Regions from separate parts of the Streptomyces hypolithicus genome, predicted to be linked through region 3. Evidence: riboswitches for the same ligand, from Rfam matches in the RefSeq annotation. Region 3 holds a riboswitch; each other region holds the start of a gene.

Region 1 (9,716 bases), 1.1 Mb from region 3:
AGCCGTCGCTCTCCAGCGAGCCGTGCCAGTGGGTGCCCCAGACGGAACCGACGCGGCAGCCGTCCAGGCTGTGTGGTTCGCCGTCACGGGTGCTGTCAAAGATGAACCCTGAGCCGCCCAGCACTTCGGCGACCCCGTGATGGATCTCGTACCCCTCGGCGGCCTCGCCCAGGGCGGTGCCGGAGACCCGCGCGAGTGTCTTCTCGACCGCGAACCGCACCCGTACCGGCAGCAGGCCCAGGCCGTCGACCGTCCCGGCTCTCGACTCGACGTCGTCCTCGATACGTTCGCCCAGCAGCTGGTAGCCGCCGCAGATGCCTAGCACGGGCCGGCCCTCGGCGGCGCGCCGGGCCAGCGCGTCGGCGAGGCCGCGCTCGCGCAGCCACTGGAGGGCCTTCACCGTGCCGCGGGTGCCCGGCACGATGGCCAGGTCGGCGTCCACCAGCTCCTCTGCCCGGTCCACGAACCGCACCACGACGCCCGGTTCGGCAGCCAGCGCGTCGACGTCGGTGAAGTTCGACATGAGCGGTACGGCGCACACGGCTACGCGCAGCACGTCCGCGCCGTGAGGCGGCGCGACGACCGACTCCCGTACGGTGCCCCGAAGCGACACTCTCAGGCCGTCCTCCTCGTCGATGCCGAGGCCGTGCGCGAAGGGCAGCACACCGTACGTACGCCGCCCGGTGAGGCTCTCCAACATGTCGAGCCCCGGTTCGAGCAGCGAGACGTCGCCGCGGAACTTGTTGACCAGGTAGCCCGCGACCAGTTGCTGGTCCTCGGCGCTCAGCAAGGCCGTCGTACCGAAGAAGGACGCGAAGACACCGCCCCGGTCGATGTCGCCGACGACGACCACCGGGAACCGGGCCGCTCGCGCGATGCCCATGTTCACGATGTCGGTGCGCCGCAGATTGATCTCGGCGGGACTGCCCGCCCCCTCGCAGATCACGGCGTCATACGTGCCCCGCAACTCCCGCAGACAGTCCGTGACGGTCCCGAGAAGCGCTTCCTGTCGCCCCCCGTACAGCGTTTTCCCGGAGTACGACCCCCCAGACCCTCCGGACCCCCCGGCCCCCCCGAAGAACCCGCGGGCGCTCATCTCGCCCACCGGCTTGCCCAGCAGCACCACTTGACTGCTGCGGTCACTGCCGGGCTTGAGGAGCACGGGATTCATCAGCGCGGTCGGCTCGACGCGTGCCGCCTGCGCCTGCATGGCCTGTGCCCGGCCGATCTCCGCGCCCTCGCGCGTGACGAACGAGTTGAGCGACATGTTCTGCGCCTTGAACGGCGCGACCTTCACTCCCCGGCGCGCCAGCCACCGGCAGATCCCGGCGGTCACCACGCTCTTGCCCGCATCGGACGTGGTTCCCGCGACGAGCAGGCCACCCCCCAACGAACCGTTCATGCGCGTCCCTTTCCGTTGCGTACGCCGGTACGTGTGCGTATGCCGGTACGTGTGCCAGCGCCGGTACGTATGCGTGCCCCGGTACGTGCCGCCCGCCGCAGCGCGCCGACGGCCGGCCGGCCCGCGACGGCCGCCGCCAGGGCCAGCGCCCCGACGCGGCGCGAGAGCCGTACGGCCCGCTCGATGTCCGCCACGCCGACGGGCCGCCCGGCGGCGTTGAGTACCGGCCGGTGCTCAACGCGGCCGGCGTACGCGAGCGTCCCGCCGAGCCGCACGCCGAGCGCCCCTGCGAAGGCGGCTTCCACCGGGCCCGCGTTGGGGCTCGGGTGCCGGTACGCGTCGGCGCGCCACGCGCGGAGCGCGCCGCGCGGGTCGCCGCCCGCGATCACGGCGAGCGCGGCGGTCAGCCGGGCCCCGGGCCAGCCGGCCACGTCGTCGAGGCGGGCCGAAGCCCAGCCGTAGCGGGTGTATCTGGGCGATTTGTGGCCGACCATGGCGTCGAGGGTGTTCACGGCGCGGAAGGCCACCAGGCCGGGCACACCGCCCACAGCGCCCCATACCAGGGCGCCGACGACGGCGTCGGAGGTGTTCTCGGCGACGGACTCGACGACGGCCCGGGCGATCTGCTGCGCGTCCAGGGCCTGCGGGTCGCGCCCACACAGGTGGGGCAGGCGTTCGCGGGCCACCTCGGTGTCCCCGGCCGCCAGCGCCCCGCCGACGGCCCGGGCTTCGCGGCTCAGCGACGTACCCCCGACGACGGCCCAGGTGGCGGCGGCGGTCAGCGCGAGGGCGGCGGCGGGGGAGCGGCGTACGGCGCGGGAGGCGAGCACGGCGGCGCCGGCGGCAGCGCCGGCGCACACCAGGGTGTGCACCGCGCCCCACCCGCGGTGGTCACGCCACAGCAGGGACTCGACGGCGCCCGCGGCCCGCCCGAACGCGGCGACCGGATGCCCACGGCGGGGATCACCGAGCAGCAGGTCGCCGATCAGGCCGGCGGTGGCGCCGTACGCGAAGATGCGATCGGCACGCATGGCTCAGCAGGCCGACGCGCCTCGAAGTGCGCGCGTACACACGGGAATCACAGGAATGACTGAACGGCAGCCGGGCATGGCGGTATGTCCTCACTCAGGGTCCGCGCCCTGGTTCGACGTGACCGGCGGTGAGAGTTCCTGACTTCCGGGGGAGCCGACGATTTCTCGTCTCCCCGGTCACAGTGGCGGGACCGCACCGGATTCGCACCGGGCTTCCTCTCGTGCCGCCGTATTTCGGCTGGGGCAGTCCACCATGCCCCGTCAGCGGCGTCAACTTGCCGCTGACCTGCGAGGGGAGAGTGTGCTGGGGCACACAGACACGCACACAGACACGCACACGGACACGCAAACAGACAGGCGCACGGAGACGCGCACGGACGCGCGCACGGACGCGCGCACGGACGCGCGCACGGACGCGCGCACGGACGCGCGCACGGACGCGCGCACGGACGCGCGCACGGACGCGCGCACGGACGCGCGCACGGACGCGCGCAGGACACCGCCCCGCCGGTGGCCCGTAGTGGGGGCCGGTGGCGGGGCGGTGCCCGTGGAGCGGGAGGTACGTCAGGAGCGGGAGGTACGTCAGGGGCGGGAGGTGCGTCAGGCGACGATCAGGTAGATCCCGTACGCCACGGCCGACGCGCACAGCGCGAAGCAGGCGTACGCGCCGGTGCGCGCCATCACGGCGGAGCCGCCGCTCTGAGCGGCGGCGCCCTCCTGCTTGGCGAGGGCCACGATGCCCAGGGTGAACAGGCCCACCAGAGCCACAGTGGCCACAAGGCTCACGCCGAACACAGAGCCGAGAGCTGCCCAGTCGATCTTCATCTGGTTCTGTCCTTACACCTTGGCCGGGCTGGCCGGCTCGGGGGAGGCGCCGGCCGGGGCCGGGATGGGGGTCTTGAACTCCTCAGCGGCGGCGACGGCACCGGCGGTGGGCGGCACGCTGACCGCGGCCATGGCGGTGGTCACGACTCCCGCGCGCCCGTCGTCGCTGTCGACATCCCCGACATCATTGACGTTGGTGTGGTCGACCACCTGGCGGCGGGAGATGAACCAGATCGCGGTGCAGGCGGAGACCAGGAAGACCGCGATGACGGCGACGCCCCAGTCGCCCTGCTTGGTGACGAACTCCGAAGCGGCGGCGACCAGACCGGCGGCCGGCAGCGTCAGACCCCAGGCGACGAACATCCTGGTGGCGGTGGACCAGCGGACCACGCCGCCCTTGCGCCCGAGTCCCGCGCCCATCACGGCGCCGGAGCAGGAGTGTGTGGTCGACAGCGAGAAGCCGAGGTTGGACGACGCGAGGATGACGCTGGCCGCGCTGGTCTGGGCGGCGAAGCCCTGCTGCGGCTGGAGGTCGGTGAGGCCCTTGCCCATGGTGCGGATGATGCGCCAGCCGCCGAGGTACGTACCGAGGGCGATCGCGAGGCCGGCGGAGAAGATGACCCACATCGGAGGGTTGGAGCCGGGGGCGAGCACACCGCCCGCGATGAGCGCCAGCGTAATGATGCCCATCGTCTTCTGCGCGTCGTTGGTGCCGTGAGCGAGGGAGACCAGGCCGGCCGAGGTGATCTGGCCTGCGCGGTAGCCCTTGGCCGTGGCCTTCGGGTCGGCGTTGCGGCCGATCCGGTAAGTCAGCCGGGAGGCGAGGTAGGCGGCGATTCCGGCGACCAGCGGTGCGGCGATCGCGGGGAGAAGCACCTTGGTGACGACGACCCCGCCGTTGACGCCGCTGACGCCGACTGAGGCGATGGTGGCGCCGATCAGACCGCCCATGAGGGCGTGGGAGGAACTGGACGGCAGACCGATCAGCCAGGTCATGAGGTTCCAGAGGATCGCGCCGACGAGCGCCGCGAAGATGACCTGGGGTGTGATGCCGTCCTCGGTGACGAGGCCGCTGGAGATCGTCTTGGCGACCTCCACGGACAGGAACGCGCCGACGAGGTTGAGCACGGCAGACATGGCCACCGCGGTCTTGGGCCTCAGAGCGCCGGTCGAGATGGTGGTCGCCATCGCGTTGGCGGTGTCGTGGAAACCGTTCGTGAAATCGAACACTAGAGCTGTCACGATCACGATCGCGAGCAGCAGGGTGATGTGTTCCATTTACCCAGGCAATCTATGGACGTCAGTGGCACGTGGAACGTAGGCAACCTGAGTGAACGGAAGATGAACTGACGCAGGCGGTGCGGTGACTCAAAGCGCGGCACGGGCATTCCGGTTGAGGCCGGAGCGCAGCGATTGCAGGCCGGGCGGCACCTCACCCGACTCAGCGGGCGTCCACAGGGCCGCCGGGGGAGATCCTTGTCACTGCGCCCGGCGCTCGCAGGGGCATTCCGGATGGGCCGAGCGGCAGCCGTTTCCCGCACGGCCTGCCCCGCCCGGCGCGGCGCCCTCTGTCGAGGCCAGCACTCACGCTGCGTGACTGGGTGGGGCCGGCCCGCCTCCTCTCGCCTCCGCCGCTGCTGGCAGGATCTGCGCATGGCTGAGCAGCGACAGGACGCGACGCAGGCGCAGGCGATCGAGCGGGCATGGCACGACCTGGTGGCCACCGCCCGCAGGACGGTCGGCGAAGGCATGGTCGTCGGCACTTCGGGCAATGTCTCTGTACGGGTCGGCCGGCTCGTCCTGGTCACCCCGAGCGGAGTGCCGTACGAACGGCTGCGCCCCGAGGACGCCGTGGCCGTCGACCTCGAAGGCAACCGCGTCCTCGGCGACCTCGCCCCGACCAGCGAGCTCCCGATGCATCTCGCGCTCTATCGCAGCACGGACGCCGGGGCCGTCGTCCACACCCATGCCGTGCACGCCACGGCCGTCTCCACCCTCGTCGACGAACTGCCCCTCGTGCACTACATGGCCGCCGCACTCGGCGGCCCCGTCCGGACCGCCCCGTACGCGACGTACGGCTCACCGGAACTGGCCGAGAACATGCTGCTCGCCCTGCGCGACCGCTCCGCCTGCCTGCTCCAGAACCACGGCACCATGGCCTACGGCGCCACCCTCGACCAGGCCTACGACCGCACCGCCCAGTTGGAGTGGATGTGCCGGCTCTGGCTCACCGCGAGCTCCGTACCGGGACGCGAACCCACTCTGCTCTCCGCCGCCCAGCTGCGCGAGGTGTCGGCCAAACTGGCCGGCTACGGCCAACCCGCCTGACCCCGCCCACTGGCCGATCGGCCCGGGTGTGCGGACACTGGAGCGGTGCGCCCGGCTAAAGCGACGGCAGCGGCCGTCACCATACTCATCGGCGTCGGCGCGGCCGCGGTCGCGATCGGGCGCTACGCCGGCGACTCCGCCCTCAAGTCGTCGCCCGGCAGACCGCTGCCCACCGACCCCCGCCTGACCGTGCACGCCGCCACCGCAGGGCAGGTCACCCTGACCCGTGGGCTGCCGTCCCTGCGCCCCGGCACGTACGGCATCGAAGGTCCGCACGTCCACGCGGTCGTCGGCCCCGTCGTCGAGGACGCGCCGCACACCGCCGACACCGTCGTGCGCCGCCTGGAACGCGTCAGCTTCGGCACGCTCGAAACCGGCTCCCGTGTACGGATCACCCCACAGCTGTACGTCGGCGATCCGCGCAGCGCTCTCGGGGTCCCGCACACCGACGTCGAGGTGCCCGGCGAACTCGGCGTACTCCCCGCCTGGTTCGTACCAGGAGACCGCGACACCTGGGTGATCACCGCTCACGGCCTCGGGACCACCCGCGAACACCCCATGAACCTGCTGCGCTTCTTCCAGGCGCACCACCTCCCCGTCCTGAACATCGCCTACCGGGGTGACACCGGCGCCCCCAAGGCACCGGGCGGTCTCGGCCACCTCGGCGACTCCGAGTGGCGCGACCTCGACGCCGCGATTCGCCATGCCGTCCGCCACGGCGCGGAACGCGTCATCCTGCACGGCTGGTCCACCGGCGGGGCCATGGCCTTGCACGCAGCGGCCGACTCCCCGCTCCGCGACCGCATCAGCGGCCTCGTCCTCGACTCACCGGTCCTCGACTGGGAAGCCACCGTGCGCGCCCTGGCCGGCGCCCGCCGCGTTCCCGGCGCGCTGCTCCCGCTCGCCGTCCGGGCCGTACAGGGCCGCACGGGCCTGCGCGGCGACCGGCTGCGCGAAGCGGCCGACCCCCAGGCGCTGCGGATCCCCACACTGATCTTCCACGGCCCGGACGACGCCATCGCCCCATGGCACCCCGCGCGGGAACTGGCCCGGCTCCGCCCCGAACTGGTCACCCTGCACACCGTCACCGGCGCCCCCCACGGGGCCATGTGGAACGCCGACCCGGTCACCTACCAGGAAACGCTGCGCCGCTTCCTGACCCCGCTGATGTAGCCACTCCGAACGCCCCGCGCCCGCGCTTTTCCGGGTCACTTTCTGTAGTCGCTTGGTGCTTCCCGTCCACAGCCGCCCTCTGCTGCCGGGCCCGCGCCGTCCCGCTCCCGGCGAGTGGCGAGAGGGATTCCGTTTGGGCTTTCGGGGCGTCAGCGGCGACACTGCTCCCCGTGACGTCCCGTACCCCGCGCGACTCCAGGCTCCGACTTGTCCACCAGCGACCCCTCGCCGCCGCCGTTCCCCTGGTCTCCAGGGGCGGGCCCCAGGCCGTGACGAGCCGCCGCACCCGCCCGGCGCCGAGGCCCCCCGAAGGCACTCCGCCTCCCGCAGAACTGGCCCGTCAGGCCCGGACCGTGCTGGCCGACGCCGTACGGGTCGCACGCTGGGCCTCGCCGTCGCCGCGCGGCGGAAAGTCGCCCCACGCCGAGCGCGGCCGGGACGGCGCCCTCTCGGCGTCCGCCGTCGAACAGGCCGCGGCCGACCTGGACCTGACGGCGGCCCAGGTCCGCGCGGGCTGGGACCGGGCCCGGCTCGCCGGCCTCATCGAACTCCACGGCGACCGCACCCGCCCCGGCTGGCGGCTGCGCGCCTGGGACCGCGACGACGCGGCGGTGCTGCGCGGCTGGGTCGCGCTCTTCGACGCCTGGTCGATCGCCCATCCGGCCCCGGACGGCGTCACCCCCGCCTGCGTCGCCGAGGTGGTGGAAGCCGTCCCGCAGGTGCTCTCCCTTCTCCAGCTGTCGGCCGGGCCCGTCCAGGTCCCGGTCCTGCTCGACCTGCTCGAACAGCGCGTCGCCGAGCTGCGCGAGGAGCACTGCGAGGTGCCGTACGGCCCCCAGTCCCTCCCCGCGCCGCTCCCGGCCCCTCTCGCCGCCCAGGCCTCACCCGAGCCCCCTGTCCCGCTCTCCCGCCTCCTCGACTGGGCCCTGGAAGGCCAGGCCGCCGTCGGGGCTCTGACTCTCGGCCCCGGCGTCGCCAACCTCACCGCCCTGGGCAACTGGGCGGTGTGGGTCAAGCTCGAACAGATCTGCGTCGCCGCGCAGAGCCCGGCGGGGAACATCGAGCAGTCCGCCGAGGACATGCTGCGGGGCTGCGCCCGCCTCACCCCGGGCCCCGCCCGCGCCGAGTACCGAGCCTGGCTCGCCGCCCGGACCGTCGCCGGCGCCGTCACCGAGCTCCTCGATGCCTCCCGCGGCGAGGACGCCCTGCTGCGCGGGCTCGCCTTCGACGCGCTGCGCGTGGTCGGCGGCCCGGCGGAGTCCGGCGTACGGGCAGCGGCGGACGACCCTTCCCTTCGCCCCTATGCCCTGCTGTGGCTGGCGGAGTACGAGGGCGCGGACCCCGAAGACGCGCACGAGGTCCTCACCCGGGAGGAATCCACCTGGCTCTGGGTGGACACGGCGGCGGCCGTCGCCGACCACGGCGAGACACAGCTGCTGGCACGCCACCTGGACGCGGCGGTGCGGACTACCGTGCCGGCGCTGCTCGACGAGGTACGCGCGATCGGCCACCCCCGCACCGTCCAGGTCCTGGTCGCCCTGGCGGCGGCCCACCCGGACCCGGCCCTGGCCAAGGCGGTCCGCCGAGCCGCCTTCCAGGTCCACACGGGCGGCACGTAACCCGCTCTGCCCCGGCAGCGGCCTCCCCCGGACGCCTTCGAGGTGCGGGCCGGGGTCAGGAAGGGGCCAGGAGGGGGTCAGGAGGGGAGCGCCGGGGCGTACGTGCCGAAGCTCCAGATGTTGCCCTCGGCGTCGCGCGCCATGTACTCACGCGAGCCGTAGTCCTGGTCGGCCGGCGGCATCAGGATCTCCACTCCGTGCTCCGCGGCCCGCGCATGGTGCGCGTCCACGTCGTCGACCACGACATACACCCCGACCGGCCCCGCATTCGCCATCGCCTTGGCGAAAACCCCTTCCTTGCCCTGCGAGCCCACCATCACCGCGCCATTGCCGCACGCCAGCTCCGCATGCTCGACGGCGCCGCTCTCGTTCGTGTGGAGCGCCACCTCGGTGAAGCCGAAGGCGTCCTTCAGCATCGCCACCGCCGCCTTGGCGTCCTTGAACAGAATCGTCGGATAAATGCTCGGTGCACCGGCCATGACTGTTCCTCCTTCGTCTTCGTCTCCATGGCAAATGTGATCCGGATCTCAGTCTTGCACCGGCCTCTGACAACGGCGTTCCGCCGACCGCCCTCCGCCCCCTCTGCCCCCTCCGGCCCCCTCTCACCTGGCGAACGTGTCGCACTGCCCCATGTCGCCCGTACGAAAGCCCTGGTAGAACCACTGCTGCCGCTGCTGGGACGAGCCGTGCGTCCATGACTCCGGCGTCACCCGGCCCTGGAACCGCTGCTGGATCCGGTCGTCCCCCACCGCCGCGGCCGCGTCGAGGCCGTCCCGGATGTCCTGGTCCGTCAGTGAGATGATCAGCGGCCGTCCCGTCGACTCGTCCGGCGTACGCGTCGCACCCCGCGCCCAGACGCCCGCGTAGCAGTCCGCCTGAAGTTCGACCTTCACCGCGTTGCTGCCTGCGCCCTGCCTGCCGTCCCTGGCCCGGCCCAGCGTGCCCATCTGGTTCTGCACATGGTGGCCGTACTCGTGAGCCACGACATACGCCTGCGCGAAAGGGCCCCCGCTCGACCCGAACGTCGTGCGCAGCTCGTCGAAGAACCCCAGGTCCAGATAGACCCTCCGGTCGCCGGGGCAGTAGAAGGGCCCGACCGCCGACGTCGCTGCACCGCACGCCGTGCCGACCCGGCGGGCGAAGAAGACCGTGTTCGCGCCCCCGTACGTCGCGCCGCGCCGGGTGAATTCCTGCCGCCAGTAGTCCTGCACGCTGTTGACCACCGCGAGAACCCTGCAGTCGTCCTCCTGGTTCGCGTCGCTGCCCTTGCGGCAGGTCCCCTGGACCTGCGCCTGGGAGGAGGCCGCCCTGGCCGGCTGCGGATCACCGCCGGAAAGG
Region 2 (9,716 bases), 2.2 Mb from region 3:
AGTCGTCGTCGAAGGCGACCGAACCCTCGACCGCGACCTGGTAGGCCGACGGGCGGCGCTCGAAGAAGTTCGTCAGCTCCTGGACGCCCTGAAGCTCCATGAACGAGAACGGGTTCTGTGAGCCGTACACCGCGGGGAAACCGAGGCGCTCCAGGCGCTGGTCGGCGACGCACTGGAGGTACTCGCGCATCGACTCGGTGTTCATGCCGGGCAGACCCTCACCGCAAAGGTCGCGGCCGAACTGCAGCTCCGCCTCCACCGCCTCCCTCAGCATGTCGGTGACCTGCTGCTGGAGAGCCTCGTCGAACAGCTCGGGCTCCTCCTTGCGGACGGTGTCCACGACCTCGAACGCGAAGTTCATGTGCATCGTCTCGTCGCGGAACACCCAGTTGGTGCCGGTCGCCAGGCCGTGCAGCAGGCCCCGGGAACGGAACCAGTAGACGTACGCGAACGCTCCGTAGAAGAACAGCCCCTCGATGCAGGCCGCGAAGCAGATCAGGTTGAGCAGGAAACGGCGGCGGTCGGCCTTCGACTCCAGGCGGTCGATCTTCTCGACCGAGTCCATCCACTTGAAGCAGAACTGGGCCTTCTCGCGGATCGACGGGATCTCCTCGACCGCGTCGAACGCCGCCGCCCGGTCGTCCGGGTTGGGGAGATAGGTGTCGAGCAGCGTCAAGTAGAACTGGACGTGCACGGCCTCCTCGAAGAGCTGGCGCGAGAGATACAGGCGCGCCTCGGGGGAGTTGATGTGCTTGTAGAGGGTCAGCACCAGGTTGTTGGAGACGATCGAGTCGCCCGTCGCGAAGAACGCGACCAGCCGTCCGATCATGTGCTGCTCACCGGGTGAGAGCTTGGCGAGGTCGGTGACGTCGGAGTGGAGATCGACTTCCTCGACGGTCCAGGTGTTCTTGATCGCGTCCCGGTAGCGCTCGTAGAAGTCCGGATAGCGCATGGGACGCAGCGTCAGCTCGAAGCCCGGGTCGAGCAGGTTCTTGTCGGTGGAACTCATTACTGGCAGGCCTCGCAGGACTCGGGGTTTTCAAGGGAGCAGGCGATCGCGTCCGCGTCGGGAGTGACGGAAGTGACGGGAGCGACGGCGGGCGCTGCGGGGGCCTGCTGTACGGGGATGGTCGCGCCCGCCGACGCGCCGGAGCCGGCCGCGCGCGCGATGCGGGTGGCGGGGCGCGAGCGCAGGTAGTACGTCGTCTTGAGCCCCTTCTTCCAGGCGTAGGCGTACATCGAGCTGAGCTTCCCGATGGTCGGCGTCTCCAGGAAGAGGTTCAGCGACTGGGACTGGTCGAGGTACGGCGTGCGGGCGGCGGCCATGTCGATCAGGCCGCGCTGCGGGATCTCCCACGCCGTGCGGTACAGCGCCCGTACTTCCTGGGGGATCCAGCTGAAGCCCTGCACCGAGCCGCTCGCCTCGCGCAGCGCCTCGCGGGACTGGGCGTCCCAGACGCCGAGCTTCTTCAGGTCCTCCACCAGATAGGCGTTGACCTGCAGGAACTCACCGCTGAGCGTCTCGCGCTTGAAGAGGTTGGAGACCTGCGGCTCGATGCACTCGTACACGCCCGCGATGGACGCGATGGTCGCCGTCGGCGCGATCGCGAGCAGCAGGGAGTTGCGCATGCCGGTCCTGGCGATACGGGCGCGCAGCGCGTCCCACCGCTCCGGCCAGCTGACCTCGACGCCGTAGTGGTCGGGGTGCAGGACGCCGCGGGCCGCGCGGGTCTTCTCCCAGGCGGGCAGCGGGCCTTCGGCCTCGGCGAGGGCGCAGGACGCCTCGTAGGCGGCGAGCATGATGCGCTCGGCGATCTTCGTGGACAGGTCGCGGGCCTCGGCAGAGTCGAAGGGCAGCCGCAGTTTGAAGAAGACGTCCTGGAGGCCCATCGCGCCCAGGCCCACCGGGCGCCACTTGGCGTTCGAGCGGCCGGCCTGCTCGGTCGGGTAGAAGTTGATGTCGACGACCCGGTCGAGGAAGGTGACCGCGGTACGGACGGTCTCGTCCAGGCGCTCCCAGTCGATTTCGCCGTTCCCGAGAACGAACGCACCGAGGTTGACGGAACCGAGGTTGCAGACAGCCGTCTCGCCGTCGTCCGTGACCTCCAGGATCTCGGTGCAGAGGTTGGAGGAGTGAACCACGGAGCCCGGCTCCGCCGTTTGGTTCGCCGTACGGTTCGACGCGTCCTTGAAGGTCATCCAGCCGTTGCCGGTCTGCGCCAGGGTGCGCATCATCCGACCGTAGAGCTGGCGCGCGGGAATCGTCGTACGGGCCAGCCCGTCCGCCTCCGCCTTGCGGTACGCCGTGTCGAAGGCGTCGCCCCACAGGTCGACCAGCTCGGGCACGTCGGAGGGCGAGAACAGCGACCAGTCGGCGTCCGCGTCGACGCGGCGCATGAACTCGTCGGGGATCCAGTGCGCGAGGTTCAGGTTGTGCGTACGCCGCGCCTCCTCGCCCGTGTTGTCGCGCAGCTCCAGGAACTCCTCGATGTCCGCGTGCCAGGTCTCCAGGTAGACGCAGGCCGCGCCCTTGCGCCGGCCGCCCTGGTTGACGGCGGCCACCGACGAGTCGAGCGTGCGCAGGAACGGCACGATGCCGTTGGAGTGGCCGTTCGTGCCCCGGATCAGCGAGCCCCGGGCGCGGATGCGTGAGTACGAGAGTCCGATGCCACCCGCGTGCTTGGAGAGGCGGGCGACCTCGTGGTAGCGGCCGTAGATCGAGTCGAGCTCGTCGAGCGGCGAGTCCAGCAGGTAGCAGGAGGACATCTGGGGGTGGCGCGTACCGGAGTTGAAGAGCGTCGGCGACGACGGGAGGTAGTCGAGGCGGCTCATCAGCCGGTACAGCGCGGCGACCTCGTCGGCGGCCGTGGCGGAGTCGTCCTTGGCCAGGCCCGAGGCGACGCGGAGCATGAAGTGCTGCGGCGTCTCGATGACCTGACGCGTGATGGGGTGGCGCAGGAGGTAGCGGCTGTAGACCGTGCGCAGGCCGAAATAGCCGAACCGGTCGTCACCGGAGGCGTCGATCAGCGCGTCCAGGCGGGCCGCGTGGGCGGCCACGAAGCCGGCTGTGTGGTCGGCGATCAGGCCCTCGCGGTGCCCGACGGCGACCGAGTCGGAGAAGGTACGCACGCCCTGTGTCGCCGCCTCGTCGCGGATCGTACGAGCCAGGAGGCGGGCCGCGAGCCGGGAGTACGCCGGGTCCTCGGAGATCAGGCCGGCGGCGGCGTCGGTCGCCAGCCCCCGCAACTCCGCCGCGTCGGAAGCGGCGTTGCGGCCGCGCAGGGCGGCCGCGGCGACTCGGCCGGGGTCGGTGTCGGGGAGGTCGGCGGTGAGGTCGGTGAGGGTCCGCAGCAGTACGGTGCCGGGACCGCCCGACGGCTCGGCCGCCTCCGTCGAATCCGTGGCAGTTGCCGGATCGGCTGGCGCGATGGTCACGGGGTGCTCTCCTCGCTCGGCTCGGGGCCGGCGGGGGGAGAGGGGGACGTACGGGCACACCTCGCCCCTTGGGGGGCGGCACACCGCGTCGCATCCATCGGCCCAACCGCGAGGCCCGGACGTGTCGGTATCCGATTCGGTCGAATCGGATACGCCGTCGGCAGGTCCTCGGACTCCGGGGTGCGCAAAAGCGCACCGATCACACCGTTGCGGGACAGTTCCGGATTCGCACCGGATTCCCCTGCGGCGACAGCGAGGTTGAGCATACATGTGGGGGCGGTTGGATGATGCAGCCCCCACATGTTGTGTCGCGCGGGAAGAGTGACTGCCGCTGTCACAGCGCTCCGCTATCGTCGTGAACACAAAGGAGGTACGCCCCATGACAGCGATCACCGACCGGCCCCACCTGCTCCCCGAAGAGTTCGACGAGGCCACCCGCATACTGGCCCGCACGACTGAGGGCGTGCGGCTGGAGCTCATCGACGGGAGGCTGAGGAGCAGGGTCGTGCCGGACGGGGACCACGGGCGGATCATCGAGTGGCTGACGCGTATCTGTCTGCAGTCGCAGCCCGAGCTGTGGCTCTATCCCGATCAGGGGTTCACAACTGCTGGGCGAGCACATGGTTTTAGCGAACATGAACACGATGGGGTGGACGGTGTGACGTTCTGCGGGTGTGTCCGGTGGGGGGTGCGTGACGTTCTCGGTGCGATCTGGGACGCGGGGTGTGGCGTCAGCAGTCGGGGCCCCCGTTTCACCAGAGAGATGGCTCGGGGCCTCCCCGTCGCCTCTGGTCACACCCACATGGCCAGGTCGTAGGGATTCCGCCCGCCCGGGACGGACCGCATACACGATATGCGTCGCCACCCGGGACGCGAAAGCGGAGGACCAGTGCGCCCAAGACCGTTCGGGGCGTGCCGGCGAGACAGGACTCACTCCTGCTCACCGCCCAGGAACGGTTGAAGGTGCAGGCGTACCGGAAGGGCCGCACCCGGCCTGACGGTTCGCTCGCGCCCAGCGGCGCCTTCGTCGGCCAGGGCGACTGGGCCGATCCAGATTCCGTGCTGATGGTTGTCGAGGTCACGTCTTACGACACCGACACCGACCAGCGCGACCGGATGGCAAAGCCGCGTGCCTACGCCGAGACCGGCATTCCGGTCTACCTGCTGATCGACCGTGATACCTGCGAGGCGACCGTCTACAGCGAGCCCGACGGCGTCCGGTACGAGAACGCGCGCACCGTCCCCTTCGGGAAGCCCCTGGCGCTGCCGGGCCCGGTGGAAATCACGCTGGAAACCGAAGCACTGAAGGAGTGGGTGCGCTGACGGCGACGGGCCGCCGCACCCCGAAGGGGACGCGGCGGCCCGTGCGTGCGGCTCTCAGCAGCAGCGGAAGCCCTCGCGGGGGTCTGCCTCTCGGGCGTCTGTGCGGCTGCGTTCGAAGTCGCGGCGGGTCATCACCGAAGCACCGGGGTCGTGCGACCTCGCGTGCGCCACGTAGCGGTCGTACGCCGCCTCGCCGGTCAGCTCGCGGACGTACCAGCGGATCCGGCCGACCGCCCGGCGTACATCCGGCCCGGTCATTCCGGCTTCCCCGCTCCGACCTGGGCGCCTTCCTTGCGGACGCCGCCCTCGGAGCCGACGCCGGCTGCGACCAGCTCGGCCTTCTCCTCCTTGGTGGCGATGATCGACGCGGGTGCGACGATCTTGGACTCGACGTACTCGGACTCGTGGAGCTCCACGCTCTGCGGGTCGCGGACCGCCTTGACGCACACGCGGGCCGCGTCGACGAGCACCACCACGATCAGGATCGCGAAGAGCGCGCACAGCACGCCGTCGACCGTGGAGTTGGTGACGACGGTCCGCATGTCGTCCATGGACTTGGCGGGCGGCAGGACCTGGCCCGCGTCGATGCCCGTCTGGTACTTGTCGCGCTGGGCGAAGAAGCCGACCCTCACGTCGTCCGAGAAGATCTTCTGCCAGCTCGCGGTGAGCGTGACCGCCGCGTCCCAGGCGAGCGGGATCGCGGTGACCCAGGCCCACTTCAGGCGGCCGGACTTGACGAGCAGCGTGGTGCAGACGGCGAGCGCGACGGCCGCCAGCAGCTGGTTGGCGATGCCGAACAGCGGGAAGAGCTGGTTGATGCCGCCGAGCGGGTCGTGCACGCCGACCCACAGGAAGTAGCCCCAGCCGCCGACGACGACCGCGCTGGCGAACCAGACGCCCGGCTTCCAGCTGACCTGGCGGAACGGCTTGTAGACGTTGCCCAGCATGTCCTGAAGCATGAAGCGCCCGACGCGGGTGCCGGCGTCCACCGTGGTGAGGATGAACAGCGCCTCGAACATGATCGCGAAGTGGTACCAGAACGCCTTCAGGCCGGCGCCGCCGATCACCGCGGAGAAGATCTCCGCCATGCCGAGCGCGAACGTCGGCGCGCCACCGGTGCGCGACAGCAGGCTCTGCTCCTCGACGTCCTTGGCCGCCTGGGTCAGTGCCTCGGGGGAGATGGAGAAGCCGAGGTTGGTGACGGCCTCCGACGCGGCCTGGACGTTGTCGCCGATCACACCGGCGGGCGAGTTGATCGCGAAGTACAGGCCGGGGTCGATGATGCAGGCGGTGATCATCGCCATGATCGCGACGAACGACTCGGTCAGCATGGCGCCATAACCGATCATCCGGATCTGCGTCTCCTTCTGGACCATCTTCGGGGTGGTTCCCGAGGAGACCAGGGCGTGGAAGCCGGAGAGCGCGCCGCAGGCGATGGTAATGAAGACGAACGGGAACATCGAGCCGGCGAAGACCGGTCCGGCGCCGCTGGTCGCGAAGTCGGTGACCGCGGGCATCTTCATCGTCGGCAGGGCGATGAATACACCGACGGCGAGCAGTGCGATCGTGCCGACCTTCATGAAGGTCGAGAGGTAGTCACGCGGCGCCAGCAGCAGCCACACGGGCAGTACGGAGGCGAGGAAGCCGTACACGATCATCCAGATGACGAGCGTGCCCGGCTCCAGCGTGAACGTGTCGGCCCACGACGACTCCGCGACCCAGCCGCCTGAGACGATGGCGAGCAGCAGCAGCGCGACGCCGATGGCCGACACCTCGCTGACCCTGCCGGGACGCAGTACGCGCAGGTAGACGCCCATGAAGAGGGCGATCGGGATCGTCATGCCGATGGAGAAGACGCCCCACGGCGAGTGCGCGAGCGCGTTCACGATGACCAGGGCGAGCACCGCGAGCAGGATGATCATGATGGCGAACACGGCGACGAGGGCCGCCGCACCGCCGAACGGGCCGATCTCGTCCCGCGCCATCTGGCCGAGCGAACGGCCGTTGCGGCGCGTGGAGAAGAACAGCGTGACCATGTCCTGGACGGCGCCGGCGAAGATGACGCCGACGATGATCCATATGGTGCCGGGCAAGTAGCCCATCTGCGCCGCGAGTACGGGTCCGACCAGGGGTCCGGCGCCCGCGACGGCGGCGAAGTGGTGCCCGAACAGGACGCGGCGGTCGGTCGGGTGGAAGTCGACACCGTTGTCGAGCCGCTCGGCGGGTGTGGCGCGGTTCTTGTCGACCTTCAGGACGCGGTGCGCGATGAACCGCGAGTAGAAGCGGTACGCGATGGCGTACGAACCGAGGGCTGCCGCCAGCATCCAGGCGGCGGAGATCTCTTCCCCGCGCGACAGGGCGAGTACGGACCATCCGATGGCGCTGACGAGGGCTACCGAGCCCCAGATTGCGATGGACTTCGGGGACAACGCTCCCCGTCGTCCCTGTTCCTGCGCTGGTGCTGGCGATTCCGGCATGACGATCCGTCCCCTCGCGCGATCTTTCTCGTAACGTGCGCGAAATCTAGGTGCTGTGACCGCCGTCCGTAACCCCCTGTCCGCATATCGGTACGGACACGGCACGACCACCGCAGGTCAGGGCCGTACCATCCCGCTGACGATTAGTTAGCCGAGCACCCAAATCGCCGCGCCGACTCGGACCGCCGACTAGTCCGTCGGCCGCCTCAGTCCGTCGGCCGCTTCAAGTTCGCCACGCTGTGCTGTCCCGGGGGCAACCCCCGGACCCCCGGCCGCCCGTGGCTCGCCGCCGCCTCAGTCCGTCGGCCGCTTCAAGTTCGCCACGCTGTGCTGTCCCGGGGGCAACCCCCGGACCCCCGGCCGCCCGTGGCTCGCCGCCGCCTCAGTCCGTCGGCCGCTTCAAGTTCGCCACGAACTTGTAGCGGTCGCCGCGGTACACCGACCGCACCCACTCCACCGGCTCGCCGTTCCTGTCGATCGAGTGGCGGGAGAGCATCAGCATCGGCAGACCCACGTCCGTGCCCAGCAGCCCCGCCTCGCGCGGGGTGGCGAGCGACGTCTCGATGGTCTCCTCGGCCTCGGCCAGGCGTACGTCGTACACCTCGGCCAGCGCCGTGTAGAGGGAGGTGTACTTGACCAGCGAGCGACGCAGCGCAGGGAAGCGCTTCGCCGACAGGTGCGTGGTCTCGATCGCCATCGGCTCGCCGCTCGCGAGCCGCAGCCGCTCGATCCGCAGAACCCGTCCGCCGGTCGTGATGTCGAGCAGCCCGGCGAGGGTGTCGTCGGCCGTGACGTAACCGATGTCGAGGAGCTGCGAGGTGGGCTCCAGGCCCTGTGCCCGCATGTCCTCGGTGTACGAGGTGAGTTGCAGCGCCTGGGAGACCTTCGGCTTGGCCACGAAGGTGCCCTTGCCCTGGATGCGCTCCAGCCGACCCTCGACGACGAGCTCCTGGAGGGCCTGGCGCACAGTCGTACGCGAGGTGTCGAACTCGGCGGCCAGCGTCCGCTCCGGCGGTACGGGGGTGCCCGGCGGCAGGGTTTCGGTCATCTCCAGCAAATGCCGCTTGAGCCGGTAGTACTTGGGCACGCGCGCGGTACGGGTCGCCGCCGCTCCGCCCTCGGCTTCCGTGCCGCCCCCGTCCGTGGCCATGGCCCGCCTTCCCGACTTCTGTGCTGTTGCCGTCACCGGCTCCTCCGACTGTCGCGGCTCACATGGTGGCACGGCCTTGTCGCGGGTCGTCGCCCTTACTCAGGTGTCGGTCCGATAACGGACGCGAGAGCCCTTCTTATACACCCTTGACACCCCTAAAGGTCTAGGCCAAGCTCCCGGTACTGGTCTAAACCATTAAAGACCAGAACCCGGCCCCGGGCAGTACATCGGCGTAAGTCTTGGCGGTGGGCAGGGGGTTGCAGGCATCCCTGAGGAGTGATGGCGTGAAGCGCAAGCTCATCGCGGCGATAGGCGTCGCGGGCATGATGGTCAGCATTGCCGCGTGCGGTTCGGACGACGGCGGAGGCAAGAGCAACGCCTCCGGCGGAGCGAAGTCGGTCACGGTGTGGGTGATGGACGGCTCGGCTCCCGACGAGTGGATGGCCGGCGTCAACAAGGAGTTCAAGGCCAAGCACCCGGGCGTCAAGGTCAAGGTCGAGAAGCAGCAGTGGAACGGCATCCAGGAGAAGCTCACCACCGCGCTCTCCGAGGACACCCCGCCGGACGTCGTGGAACTCGGTAACACACAGACCGCCGGCTACGCCGTGACCGGCGGGCTCGCTGACCTCTCCGATGACAAGGCCGACTTGGGCTACGACGGCTGGAACAAGGGGATGATCCCTTCCGCCGAGCTCGACGGCAAGCTCTACGCCGCTCCGTGGTACGCCGCGAACCGTGCGGTCATCTACGACAAGAAGATCTTCAAGAAGGCCGGTGTCAAGCCGCCGACGACACGCGACGAGTGGGTCGCCGGGCTTGAGAAGATCAAGAAGTCGGACAGCAAGATCCAGCCGCTCTACCTCCCGGGGCAGAGCTGGTACGTCTACGCAGGACTCGTCTGGGACGAGGGCGGCGACCTGGCGGCGGCGGACGGCGACAAGTGGAAGGGCACTCTGTCGACCCCGCAGGCCGCGTCGGCGATGAACTTCTACAAGAAGCTGCAGTCGTTCTCCACTGCCCCCAAGGACAAGGACGAGGCGACGCCGCAGCAGTCCACCGACATCGTTCCCAAGGGCGGCGTCGCGTCCTGGATCGGCCTCGGCTGGGAGGCCGGCGGTGCGATCGCCGCCATCGAGAAGGCAGGGGACAAGGCCGACTTCGGCTACTTCCCGATCCCGGGCAAGACTGCCGACAAGCCGGGCAGCGTCTTCCTCGGTGGCTCCAACCTCGCCGTCACCGAGCGCTCCCAGAACAAGGACCTCGCCAAGGAGTGGCTGGCGCTCGCCGCAGGCAAGGACCAGATGACGAAGTACGCCGAGGCCACGGCCGGC
Region 3 (9,716 bases):
TTCTTCTTCTTCTTCGTGCTGCCGGAGTTCGGCGTGCAGTACTCGGCGCTGACCACGGGCACCCTCGCGATCGGGCTGCACTACTCGACGTACACCGCGCAGGTCTACCGGGCCGGCATCGACGCCGTACCAATCGGGCAGTGGGAAGCCGCCACGGCGCTCAGCCTGCCCGTCTCCCGTACCTGGTTCGCGGTGATCCTGCCGCAGGCGATCCGGCGGATCGTGCCCGCGCTGGGCAACTACGTGATCTCGATGCTGAAGGACACTCCGCTGCTCATCGCCATCGGCGTACTGGAGATGCTCCAGCAAGCCCGGCTGGCGAGCGCGCAGACGTTCCAGTACGCCGAGCCGCTGACCGTCGTCGGTGTCGCCTTCATCCTCATCGCCTACCCGGCCTCTCTTCTCATGCGAACCCTGGAGCGTCGTCTTGTCCGCTGACACCCCGTCCCAGTCCCAGTCCGGTGAGTCCCAGTCCGGTGAGCTGATCCGCTTCGACAACGTCACCAAGCGGTTCGGCGACAACACGGTCCTCGACAACCTCTGCTTTTCGGTGCAGCCGGGCAAGCACGTGACCCTGATCGGTCCTTCGGGGTCCGGGAAGACGACGATCCTGCGGCTGCTGATGACGCTGGTGAAGCCCGACGAGGGCACGATCCATGTCAACGGCGGCCGGCTGTTCCCGGCGGACGAGAAGGAGGTCCGCGAGGTCCGCAAGAACATCGGCATGGTGTTCCAGCAGTTCAACCTCTTCCCCAACATGAGCGTCCTGCGCAATGTCACCGAGGCCCCGGTCCGGGTGCTGGGCATGTCGAAAGACGAGGCCGCCGAGCGCGCCAAGGGCCTGCTGGACCTGGTCGGTCTCGGCGACAAGCAGGACGCCAAGCCGAACCAGCTCTCCGGCGGGCAGCAGCAGCGGGTGGCCATCGCGCGGGCCCTGGCGATGCGGCCGCAGGTGCTGCTGCTGGACGAGGTGACGTCGGCGCTGGACCCGGAGCTGGTGGCCGGGGTCCTCGACGTACTGCGCGACATCGCCCGTACGACCGACATCACCATGCTCTGCGTGACCCACGAGATGAACTTCGCCCGGGACATCTCGGACGATGTCCTGATGTTCGACGAGGGCCGGGTCATCGAGTCCGGGTCGCCAGAAAAGATCTTCAGCGATCCGGTTCACGACCGTACTCGCGAGTTCCTCGGCGCGGTGCTCTGAGACGACGCTGAGACGGTTCAGAGAGGGTTCATGACGGCTCGGAGAGACGCTGATCCGCCAGGATCATGACTGCGGCATATGCCACAGTCGCGCGCCCCAGCGCACAGGACTGGGGCGCGCCGTCAATCTCGTCAACACCTTTCCCGCAAGCGGCTCTTGGCGGCTATCGTGGAACAGATGCAAGCGGTCACAACCTGGTAGGGGGAAACCGTGGCACTGAAGCCGGAGCCGACGGCGCCGTTCCACTCGGTGCAGTACGCCCTGCGTGTGCTGGAGACGGTCTCCAAGCACGCGAGCGGGGTGACCGACGTACAGATAGCCCGCGAGACAGGTCTTCCGCCCGCCCATCTGACCTCGCTGCTGTTCATGCTGCGCCGCGAGGGTTACGTCGAGCAGGTCACGGACGGGTCGTACAACGTCGGCGACTCGCTCATCCTGCTCGGTTCCGGGGCGACCCGGCGCGAGGCGCTCCAGGCGAAGCTCCGGCAGACGCTCCACCAGCTGCGCGACTCGGTCGGGGCGGCGGTCTACATCAGCCGGTACATCGACGGCGAGATCCGGATCACGCGGGTCGCCGACGGTCCGCTGACACCGGCGGTCAACGAGTGGGTGGACTTCAGGTCCGCGGGTCACGCGAGCGCGATCGGCAAGTGCCTGCTGACCCAGCTCGACCAGAACGGGCGCCGCGACCATCTCTCACGCCACAAGACCGCACGGCTCACCTCGAAGACGATCACCAACGAGCGGGTCCTCTTCTCCACGCTGGACAGTCAGCCGGCCACGGTGCCGGTGCTCGACCTCCAGGAGTACGCCGTGGGCACCGTGTGCGCGGCCGTGCCGCTGACCGCCGGGTCGGCGGTGGGCTGCCTGGCGCTGTCCCTGCCCGTCGAGCACGCCCACCGGCTGCGCGCGGCGGCGGACACCCTGAACCGGCGGGCGGCGCCGGTGGCGCTGTCGCTGGCCCTGTGAGCGGCGGGTCCGGGGCCTGTGCGGGGCCGGACCGGGGCTGGTGCGGGGCACCCCTTCGGACCAGGTACTATTTACGAGTCAAGCGCCGCTAGCTCAGTTGGTTAGAGCAGCTGACTCTTAATCAGCGGGTCCGGGGTTCGAGTCCCTGGCGGCGCACCTGACGAAAAGACCCTCGTGGAAGCGAGGGTCTTTTCGCGCGTCACAGGCGCCGGAATCAGAACCTGACGTCCGAGCAGGCGTAGAACGCGTTGGTGGTGTCCGCCACACTCCAGACGGCGAGGATGATGTGCCGCCCGGTCTTCTGGGTCGGCATCGCGCCCTGGTGGGTCAGGGTGGCGGGCGGCTGCTGACCGCCGTACGGAACGGTCATGAACGGCTGCGATTCCAGGGCCGCGCGGGTGAGCGGCTTGCTGGAGTCCCAGCCGTTCTTGGTGATGTAGTACCGGAAGTCGGTCGTCCGGTACCGGGCGGTGAACTGCCACCGGAAGCCGTACCCCTGCCCCGCGGACACCGAGGTGGCGGGCCAGCCGGTGCCTCCCCGCGGGTCGTCGAGCTGGGCGAATCCTCCGTTGCCGCCGGCACAGATCTTGCCGTCGGCCGGTCCGGAGGCGGGGAAACCCTTGGGACCCTCGACGCTCTGGGGTTCGTACTGGATGTTCCCGCAGCCGGTCACCGTGCCGTTGGCACAGAGCTTCTGCCGGCTGATCGGGGAGTCGGTGTAGCCGTGGCTGGTTGCACTGCCGGTGCCGAGGAAGGACACACCGGCGACTGCGAGGCCGACCAGAGCTGCTCCTGCCTTCTTTCGCATGCTTGGCTCCAGGAGAACGTGGGGGAAGTTCTGTGAGCTGTGCTGCGCGCGCGATCTGCGGTCTAGACCAAGTTCCAATGTATGGACGAGAGTTGGCCATGTCGAGGGGTCCAGACCAATCACGAAAGAAGTTTTCCCTACGCACCCTTACGAGCTCCTACGCTCCCTTTACGCCACCTTCGCCCGCCACCTCCGCCCGCCACCTCCGCGCCGCCGGGCTGCCTTCACACCTCCCCCACGCGTCCGGTGTAGAAGGCCACCGTCAGGTCCTTGACGAGTGTCTGGCGCTCGCAGTCGTCCAGCTCCACGAGCCCGCGCGTGGTCAGGCGGGTCACCGTGTCGTCCACCGCGTCCACCACCGACGTCAGGACGCTGTCCCGGTGCTGCGCGTCGAGCGCCGCGACCCGCGTGCGCTGCATCGCCGCCGCGAGCTCCGGTGCGTACTCGATCCGTGTCGGCTGGGCCGAGAACACATCGATGCCGACCGGGGCGGCCTCCGCCGCCAGCATCCGGGTCAGCGCGTCGCCGACCGCCTCCGCGTCGCGCAGCGTCGGCGTCTCGTCGTGGAACGCGTCGGCCGGCAGCTGGGAGAGCACCCGGGCCATCGCGGCCTCGACCTGTTCGCGCAGGTACGTCGTGTGGTCCTCGACGGCGAGCATCGCCCGTGCGGTGTCCCTGATCCGCCACACCACCAGGACGACGACCCGCAGCGCCACGCCGTTGGCGTCGACGGCGGACAGCGGCTCACTGCGCCAGTGCCGAAGCCGTACGTCGACGCGCCGGCGCAGCAGCAGCGGGCTCACCCACACCAGGCCGCAGCGCCGCACGCTCCCCCGGTAGTCGCCGCACAGCGAGAGCACCCACGCGTACCCGACCCGCCCGCGGGCCAGGCCGCCGTACGCGAAGACCATCACCGTCACCAGCAGGGCAAGCAGCGCCCAGATCCAGAGCGGAATGCCGTTGTACGGGCGCGGGGGCAGCCCCAGCATGTCGGCGGCCGGGGCCGGCACGGCCCCCGTCCACCAGACCAGACCCACGCCCACCGCGAGCGCCGCCGTTCCGACGGCGAGGGCCGCCCAGCCGGGCAGCACCGGGCCGGGCCGTTCGGCGAGCCGCGGGTCGGCGGGCGCGGCCGGACGCGCGGACCGTACCCGCACGGGGCGGGACGCCACGGCGGGCGGCCGCAGGGCGGCCCGCCTGCGGACACGAGGCTGATCACCGGCTCCCGGCGTGCGCCCGAGGACGGCGGCACCCGGCGGGAGCGTCAGGGCGGTGGGGCCGGTGTCGTCGCGGAAGAGGAGGTGCACCGGGATCTCGGTGGTGGACTCGTTCCTGATGACGGGCGCCCGCCGGTCGACGTCCTCCGCCACCCCGAATGCCCCGTTCCGGCGTACGCCCAACTGGGCGGCCACGGGCACCCCGACGACGAACTCGCGCGCCGCCGGCTCGCGAAACGCCGACCAGAGGGCCGACATGGCCGACCCGAGCGCCGACCCGAGCGCCGATCCGAGTGGCGCCCCAGAGGCCGACTCGGCCGCCGCCTCCGGCCCGCCGGGCTCGGCCCCTCCGAGTACCGGCACGGGCCTACCGGGCCCGAACCGGCCGGGCTCCGACTCGCCTGACCTGGTTTCACCTGACACCGACTCCTCGGGCCCGAACTCCTCGGGCCCGAACTCGCCGGGTGCGGGCTTGCCGGGCGCGGGCTTGCCGGGCGGCGGCTCGGAGGGAGCCGTCTCGCGGGTCACCGCGGGCCCGCCGGATGCGAGCCCGGCAGGTGCCGACTCCTGGGAGGTCGGCTCCTGGGACGCCGGCTCGATGGGAGCGGGGAACGGGTCGTGAGGGGTGGCGGTTTCGGGTGCGGGTGGGATGGGAGCTTCGGGTGCGGTGGGGGCGGATTCGCCGGGGTTGGGGTGGTCGGCTTTGGCGAGAGCCGGGGCGGGCGCCTCAGGGGCTGACGCCTCTGGGGCGGGCGCCTCCGGGGAGGGGTCCGCCGGGGTCGGGGTCGTTGAAGTGGTTGATGTCATCGGTGCCTCCGTCATGGCCTCCGTCAAGCGAAGAGCCGCTGCCAGGTCCGTGGGCCGGGGTAGCCGTCGGCCGCCGTGCCGCGCCAGCCCTGGGCCCGCTGGAACGCTTCGACGTTGCGCCGGTCCGCCTCGCTCCAGCGCGGGCCCGGCCCCGACGCGTAGTGCTTGCCGAAGCCCTTCTTCACCAGTTGCTTGCCGAGCTTGTGTACGTACGAGTTGGACTGCCCGGGTCTGAAGTGCTCCCGGCCGGGGAACGCGGTGCCGGCCGGGCTGCCTGTACCGCCTCCGCTGCCGCCGCCGCCCTGGATGTCCTTGCCCTGGTTGCGGACGAGCAGCTGCCATGTCCGCGATCCCGGCAGCCCGTCCGCGTCCGGGCCACGCCAGCCCTGGGCGCGCTGGAACGCCTGGGTGGCGCGGCGGTCCGCGTCGCCCCAGCGCGGGCCGGGGCCCTCGCGGTAGTACCGCTTGGCGCCCCGGCCGACGAGCATCCGCCCGAGCCGGGTGACGTGCGCGTTGTCCGCCCCTGGCCCGAAGGACCTCGCTCCCGGGTACACCGTCGCACCGGGCGTACCGGGCGATCCACCCGCGCTGATCGCCTTGTAGCGGTAGGCGATGTAGCGCCCCGAGTTGCTCCAGTACGCGTACGGCGTCGCCTGGGCGCGGGTCTGCGGGCGGGCTTGCTCGTAGGCGACGAAGTGGGTGCGCGCCGGGGTCGTCCAGTCGCCGAAGATCGTGACGTGCGAGTTCTTCACGGGGGCGGCCGGATTGTGGAAGAGCAGCATGTCGCCGGGCTGCAGCTCGTCCTTGGTGATGCGCACCCCGTACTCGGCGAGGCTCCCCGTCCATTCGTTGCCCGCGAGGTTCCAGGCCATCGAGACGAAGCCGGAGCAGTCCTGCCGGTACCCGTCCGACCAGTACTTCTCCATGCTGTACGGAACCTTCGCGTCCACCCAGCGCCTCGCCCGGTCGATGATGTCGGCCCTGGTCGTGGTGCGCAGGGGCGGCGTGGCGGACGGGCTCGGGCCGCCGTGCAGCGGGCCGACGCCGCCCTGCGGTGTCGCCGGCTCCGGGTCGCGGTCGGCCCCGGTCCTGGCGGGCGCGTGCCCGGGGGCGGTGCCCGCCAGGACCGGGGCCGCCCCCGCCGCCGAGGACCACGCCCGCGGCGGTGGCCAGCACCAGCGCACGGCGGGCTCCGCGCGCCCCGGGGTGCCCGCCGCACACCACCGGCAGGCCGGACACCGCCGCCCGGCGTTCCTTCACGCAGCCCGCGCAGCCGCAGTCGGCCGCGGGCTCGAACTCCTCGAACACCGGCATCGTCATGCGTTCCCCTCCCGTGGTTGTGATGAGGTCGGTGAGGTGAGGTCTGTGCTGTGCTGTGCTGTGCTGTGCTGTGCTGTGCTGTGCTCAGGTGACAGTGTTTCAACTGTCCGGACATCATGCATGTTGACTGTCCAAATGGTAATTTATCGGACAGTACGCGGCGTGGCCGGTCGAAGCACCCACGCCTGTCGGGTAAAGTTCACCGGGTCAGCAGGCGCCGCTAGCTCAGTTGGTTAGAGCAGCTGACTCTTAATCAGCGGGTCCGGGGTTCGAGTCCCTGGCGGCGCACGCATCACCGAAGCCCCCTCACCGAAAGTGAGGGGGCTTCGGTACTTTCCGGACATCGGCAACGCAGCGGGCAGCAGCGACGTCGAGGGGGCCACCCGACCCAGGTGGCCCCCTCTCCCCGTACGGCGCTGCTGCTACTCCGCGTTACGGGCCAGCTCGAGCGCGTACTCCGGGTACCACTCGCCGGCCTTCGGGCCGCCCTTGCAGTCGCCGTCCGACTCGCCGGGACGCTTGATCCACAGGTACGCGTCGACCAGCTCGTCGCCGGTCTTGGTGGTCGGCTTCTCACCGAGCGCGCGGCCCGGCGGATTGCACCAGTTCTCCTTGGGGTCGCCCTCGGTGTACGCACCCTTGCCGTTGCGGCTGGTGTCGATGACGAAGGGCTTGTTGCCGACCTTCACCGAGAGCGTCTTGCCGAACTCCTTGCTCACCTCGGTGGTCTGGAAGTTGGAGACGTTCGCCGAGAAGCCGTCCGCGTCCGCGATGCCCGCCCGCTGGAGCGGCTCGAAGAGCGAATCGGGCGACTTCCAGCCCGCGTTCCCCGCGTCCAGGTACACCTTGGCCTTCGGCAGCTGCTTCAGCCGCTTGATGGCGCCCTTGAGGAGGTCGTACCGCTCCGCGTGGAACTCCTCCGGCGCGCAGCCGTCGACGAGGTGGAGCACCGCGTCCGGCTCCAGGATCACGGTCGCCGGGCGGTCGCCGATGCCCTTGGCGATGCCCTCGACCCAGGCCCGGTAGGCGTTGCCGTCGGCGGCGCCGCCCTTCGAGAACTGCCCGCAGTCGCGGTGCGGAATGTTGTAGAGGACGAGCAGTGCGTCACGGTCGGCCCGCTCGGCCGCCTCCGTGTACCCCTTGGTCTGCGCCTCGGCGTTCTCCGCGGCGAGCCACTCGCCGGTCGGCTGCTCGGCGATCTTCCTGATCAGGGCGGCCTTCTCGTCGTCGCCCTCATCGGCGTACGCCGCGACCTGCTTGGCGGCGGTGCCTTCCGGATTGACCCAGTACGGGTCGCTGCCCTTCGGCTGCTGCCTCATCTGCGGCTGCTCGGTCTCGCCGCCGCCACCACCGCCGGAACCCGAACAGCCCGCCACCAGCAGCGCGGCCCCGACAGCCCCCACCACGGACATCCGGATCCGACTTCGCTCACGGCCGCTGCAACTGCCGTACATGCAATCCCCCTTGGCAACACCCATGTGTGATGAGGCCCCCGGCCGCAGCCGCGCCCCTCCCCGGACACAACTGGTCCAAACCATCCTGGCACACCGGTCCCCCTTACAGGGGGCGTGGGCTTCGGGTCCGCCGGACAGGCCCTGGGGGCCTGTTGACAGTGTTCGGCCAGGCTGGGACTCTCGGCATGACAACTCCACACATCGAGGCGACGGTGAGCAGGAACCCGGTGCGATTCCGGGACGGTCCCGCCACTGTGACCATGGGAAGGCCCCGCACGACGGGGCGCCCGTACGGAAGTCAGGAACTGACCCGTCGTCCTCCTGCCATGGGGCGTGGAAACCCCAGAAGGAGGCCCACCGGTATGTCCCTGCACACCGCGCAGCACACCGACACCGCGTCGGTCGCGTCCGCCGCGACCAGCACCCGCGACTGGTTGATCATGGCTGCGGCCGCGATCGTGGCACTGATCGCTCTCTACGCGGTCTTCATGGACAACGGCACGGTCGTCGCCGCGACCGGCGACTACCTGCACGAGTTCTCGCACGACGGCCGGCACCTCTTCGGTGCCCCCTGCCACTGATCGGGGCCGTACGTCCATGTCTGTTTCCGTACTCCCCCTGCTCGGACGCGGCCTCGCGGCGGGCGGGGTGGCCGGCCTTGCCGCCGGGCTCTTCTCGCTGCTCCTCGCCGAGCCCCTGATGGACCGCGCGATCCGCCTCGAAGAGGCGCGTTCCGCCGAGGCGCACGCGCATGAGGCGGCCGGGGCGGCCGTCGCACATCACGAGGAACTGTTCTCCCGCTCCACCCAGCACGCCGGTCTGGTGGTGACGGCGGTGATCGCCGGTCTCGCCCTCGGTATCCTCTTCGCCCTCGCGTACGCGCTGGTGCACCGGCGCTCCGGGCTCGGCGAACGGCCGTGGCAGCGCGCCATGGGCTTCGCCGCGGCCGCCTTCCTGGCGGTCTCACTACTGCCGGGGCTGCGCTACCCGGCCAACCCGCCGGGCGTCGGCGACGCCGGGACGGTCGAGAACCGGCAGGCGCTGTGGCTGGCCTCCGTCGTCATCGGCGTGCTGGGGATGATGCTGGCCCGGCAGGTGTACGTACGCCTTGCCGACCGATCGCTGCCGCTGCGCCAGATCGCGGTGGGCGGTGCCGTGGTGGCGACGCTCGTGGTGCTGTTCGCGCTGCCGGGGAATCCGGACGAGGTGCCGGTGGCGGCGACGCTGCTGTGGGACTTCCGGATGCTGTCGGTCGCTTCCCAGGCGTTGCTCTGGGCGGTGTTCGGGGTGGTGTTCGGCGGGCTTGGCCTGCGGGCGGCGCGGCGGGCGCGGGCCGGTGCGGGTGCGAGTGCCGGTGCGGGTGCGGGTGCGGGTGCGGGTGCGGTGGGGGCGCCTGCGGCGGGCTAGGGCCTGTCCGGTGGATCAGGGTCGGGCAGGTCGCGGCGTCTGGTGCGGTGCATCGCAAGGCACCGGAGCGCCCTGATAGCGGAGCTATTCGGGTGTTTCGGCAACGCCGCGAGGCGCCGCACCAGACGCCGCGGCCCCGGCGATGATCCGCCGGACAGGCCCTAGTCCCCTACCCGCCCCTTCCCACAACCGGGGCTCCGCCCCGGACCCCGGTCCTCAAACGCCGGACAGGCTGGGGGTTTCGGCGCCCCCGGCGGGGATGTCGGCGGGCCCAGCGGCGGACGGACCTGACTGCGGGGGCAGTTCGTTCGTCAGGTAGGCCGAGACCACGACGTTCGCCGTGTAGGTCTTCGCCTTCTTGTCGTACGTGCCCCCGCAGGTGATCAGCCGCAGCTCCGCCCGGTCCTTCTGGCGCGGCCCGTATACCTTCTGCGGGTCGAAGCGTTCGCGGGTGAAGACCTGGACGTCGTCGATGGTGAACTCCAGACGTTCCCCGCCGGCCCCCGTCACCCGTACCTTCTGGC

The links. A riboswitch is a leader RNA that binds a small molecule or an ion and turns the genes downstream of it on or off. The one in region 3 is predicted to bind cobalamin.
Region 1: another riboswitch for cobalamin. It lies ahead of ACU6WZ_RS23625 (cobalamin biosynthesis protein); the one in region 3 lies ahead of ACU6WZ_RS18585 (CbtB domain-containing protein).
Region 2: another riboswitch for cobalamin. It lies ahead of ACU6WZ_RS07940 (ribonucleoside-diphosphate reductase subunit alpha); the one in region 3 lies ahead of ACU6WZ_RS18585 (CbtB domain-containing protein).

The regions. Positions count from the first base shown of each region.
Region 1 is NZ_CM128811.1:5,025,081-5,034,796, forward strand. It holds gene ACU6WZ_RS23620 (cobyric acid synthase) at 1-1,390, opposite strand, end outside; gene ACU6WZ_RS23625 (cobalamin biosynthesis protein) at 1,399-2,433, opposite strand; cobalamin riboswitch at 2,544-2,711, opposite strand; gene ACU6WZ_RS23630 (hypothetical protein) at 3,034-3,258, opposite strand; gene ACU6WZ_RS23635 (inorganic phosphate transporter) at 3,271-4,536, opposite strand; gene ACU6WZ_RS23640 (class II aldolase/adducin family protein) at 4,912-5,586, shown strand; gene ACU6WZ_RS23645 (alpha/beta hydrolase) at 5,632-6,759, shown strand; gene ACU6WZ_RS23650 (hypothetical protein) at 6,930-8,378, shown strand; gene ACU6WZ_RS23655 (VOC family protein) at 8,456-8,857, opposite strand; gene ypfJ (KPN_02809 family neutral zinc metallopeptidase) at 8,981-9,716, opposite strand, start outside.
Region 2 is NZ_CM128811.1:1,726,479-1,736,194, reverse strand. It holds gene ACU6WZ_RS07945 (ribonucleotide-diphosphate reductase subunit beta) at 1-1,009, opposite strand, end outside; gene ACU6WZ_RS07940 (ribonucleoside-diphosphate reductase subunit alpha) at 1,009-3,435, opposite strand; cobalamin riboswitch at 3,578-3,701, opposite strand; gene ACU6WZ_RS07935 (hypothetical protein) at 3,815-4,252, shown strand; partial or broken gene ACU6WZ_RS07930 (Uma2 family endonuclease) at 4,393-4,758, shown strand; gene ACU6WZ_RS07925 (YbdD/YjiX family protein) at 4,813-5,016, opposite strand; gene ACU6WZ_RS07920 (carbon starvation CstA family protein) at 5,013-7,235, opposite strand; gene ACU6WZ_RS07915 (GntR family transcriptional regulator) at 7,618-8,385, opposite strand; gene ACU6WZ_RS07910 (extracellular solute-binding protein) at 8,670-9,716, shown strand, end outside.
Region 3 is NZ_CM128811.1:3,928,817-3,938,532, reverse strand. It holds gene ehuD (ectoine/hydroxyectoine ABC transporter permease subunit EhuD) at 1-438, shown strand, start outside; gene ehuA (ectoine/hydroxyectoine ABC transporter ATP-binding protein EhuA) at 428-1,210, shown strand; gene ACU6WZ_RS18620 (IclR family transcriptional regulator) at 1,421-2,179, shown strand; tRNA gene ACU6WZ_RS18615 (tRNA-Lys) at 2,262-2,335, shown strand; gene ACU6WZ_RS18610 (lytic polysaccharide monooxygenase auxiliary activity family 9 protein) at 2,394-2,987, opposite strand; gene ACU6WZ_RS18605 (SPFH domain-containing protein) at 3,212-5,011, opposite strand; partial or broken gene ACU6WZ_RS18600 (peptidoglycan-binding protein) at 5,035-6,331, opposite strand; tRNA gene ACU6WZ_RS18595 (tRNA-Lys) at 6,546-6,619, shown strand; gene ACU6WZ_RS18590 (glycoside hydrolase family 6 protein) at 6,754-7,785, opposite strand; cobalamin riboswitch at 7,941-8,113, shown strand; gene ACU6WZ_RS18585 (CbtB domain-containing protein) at 8,148-8,366, shown strand; gene ACU6WZ_RS18580 (CbtA family protein) at 8,383-9,192, shown strand; gene ACU6WZ_RS18575 (class F sortase) at 9,409-9,716, opposite strand, start outside.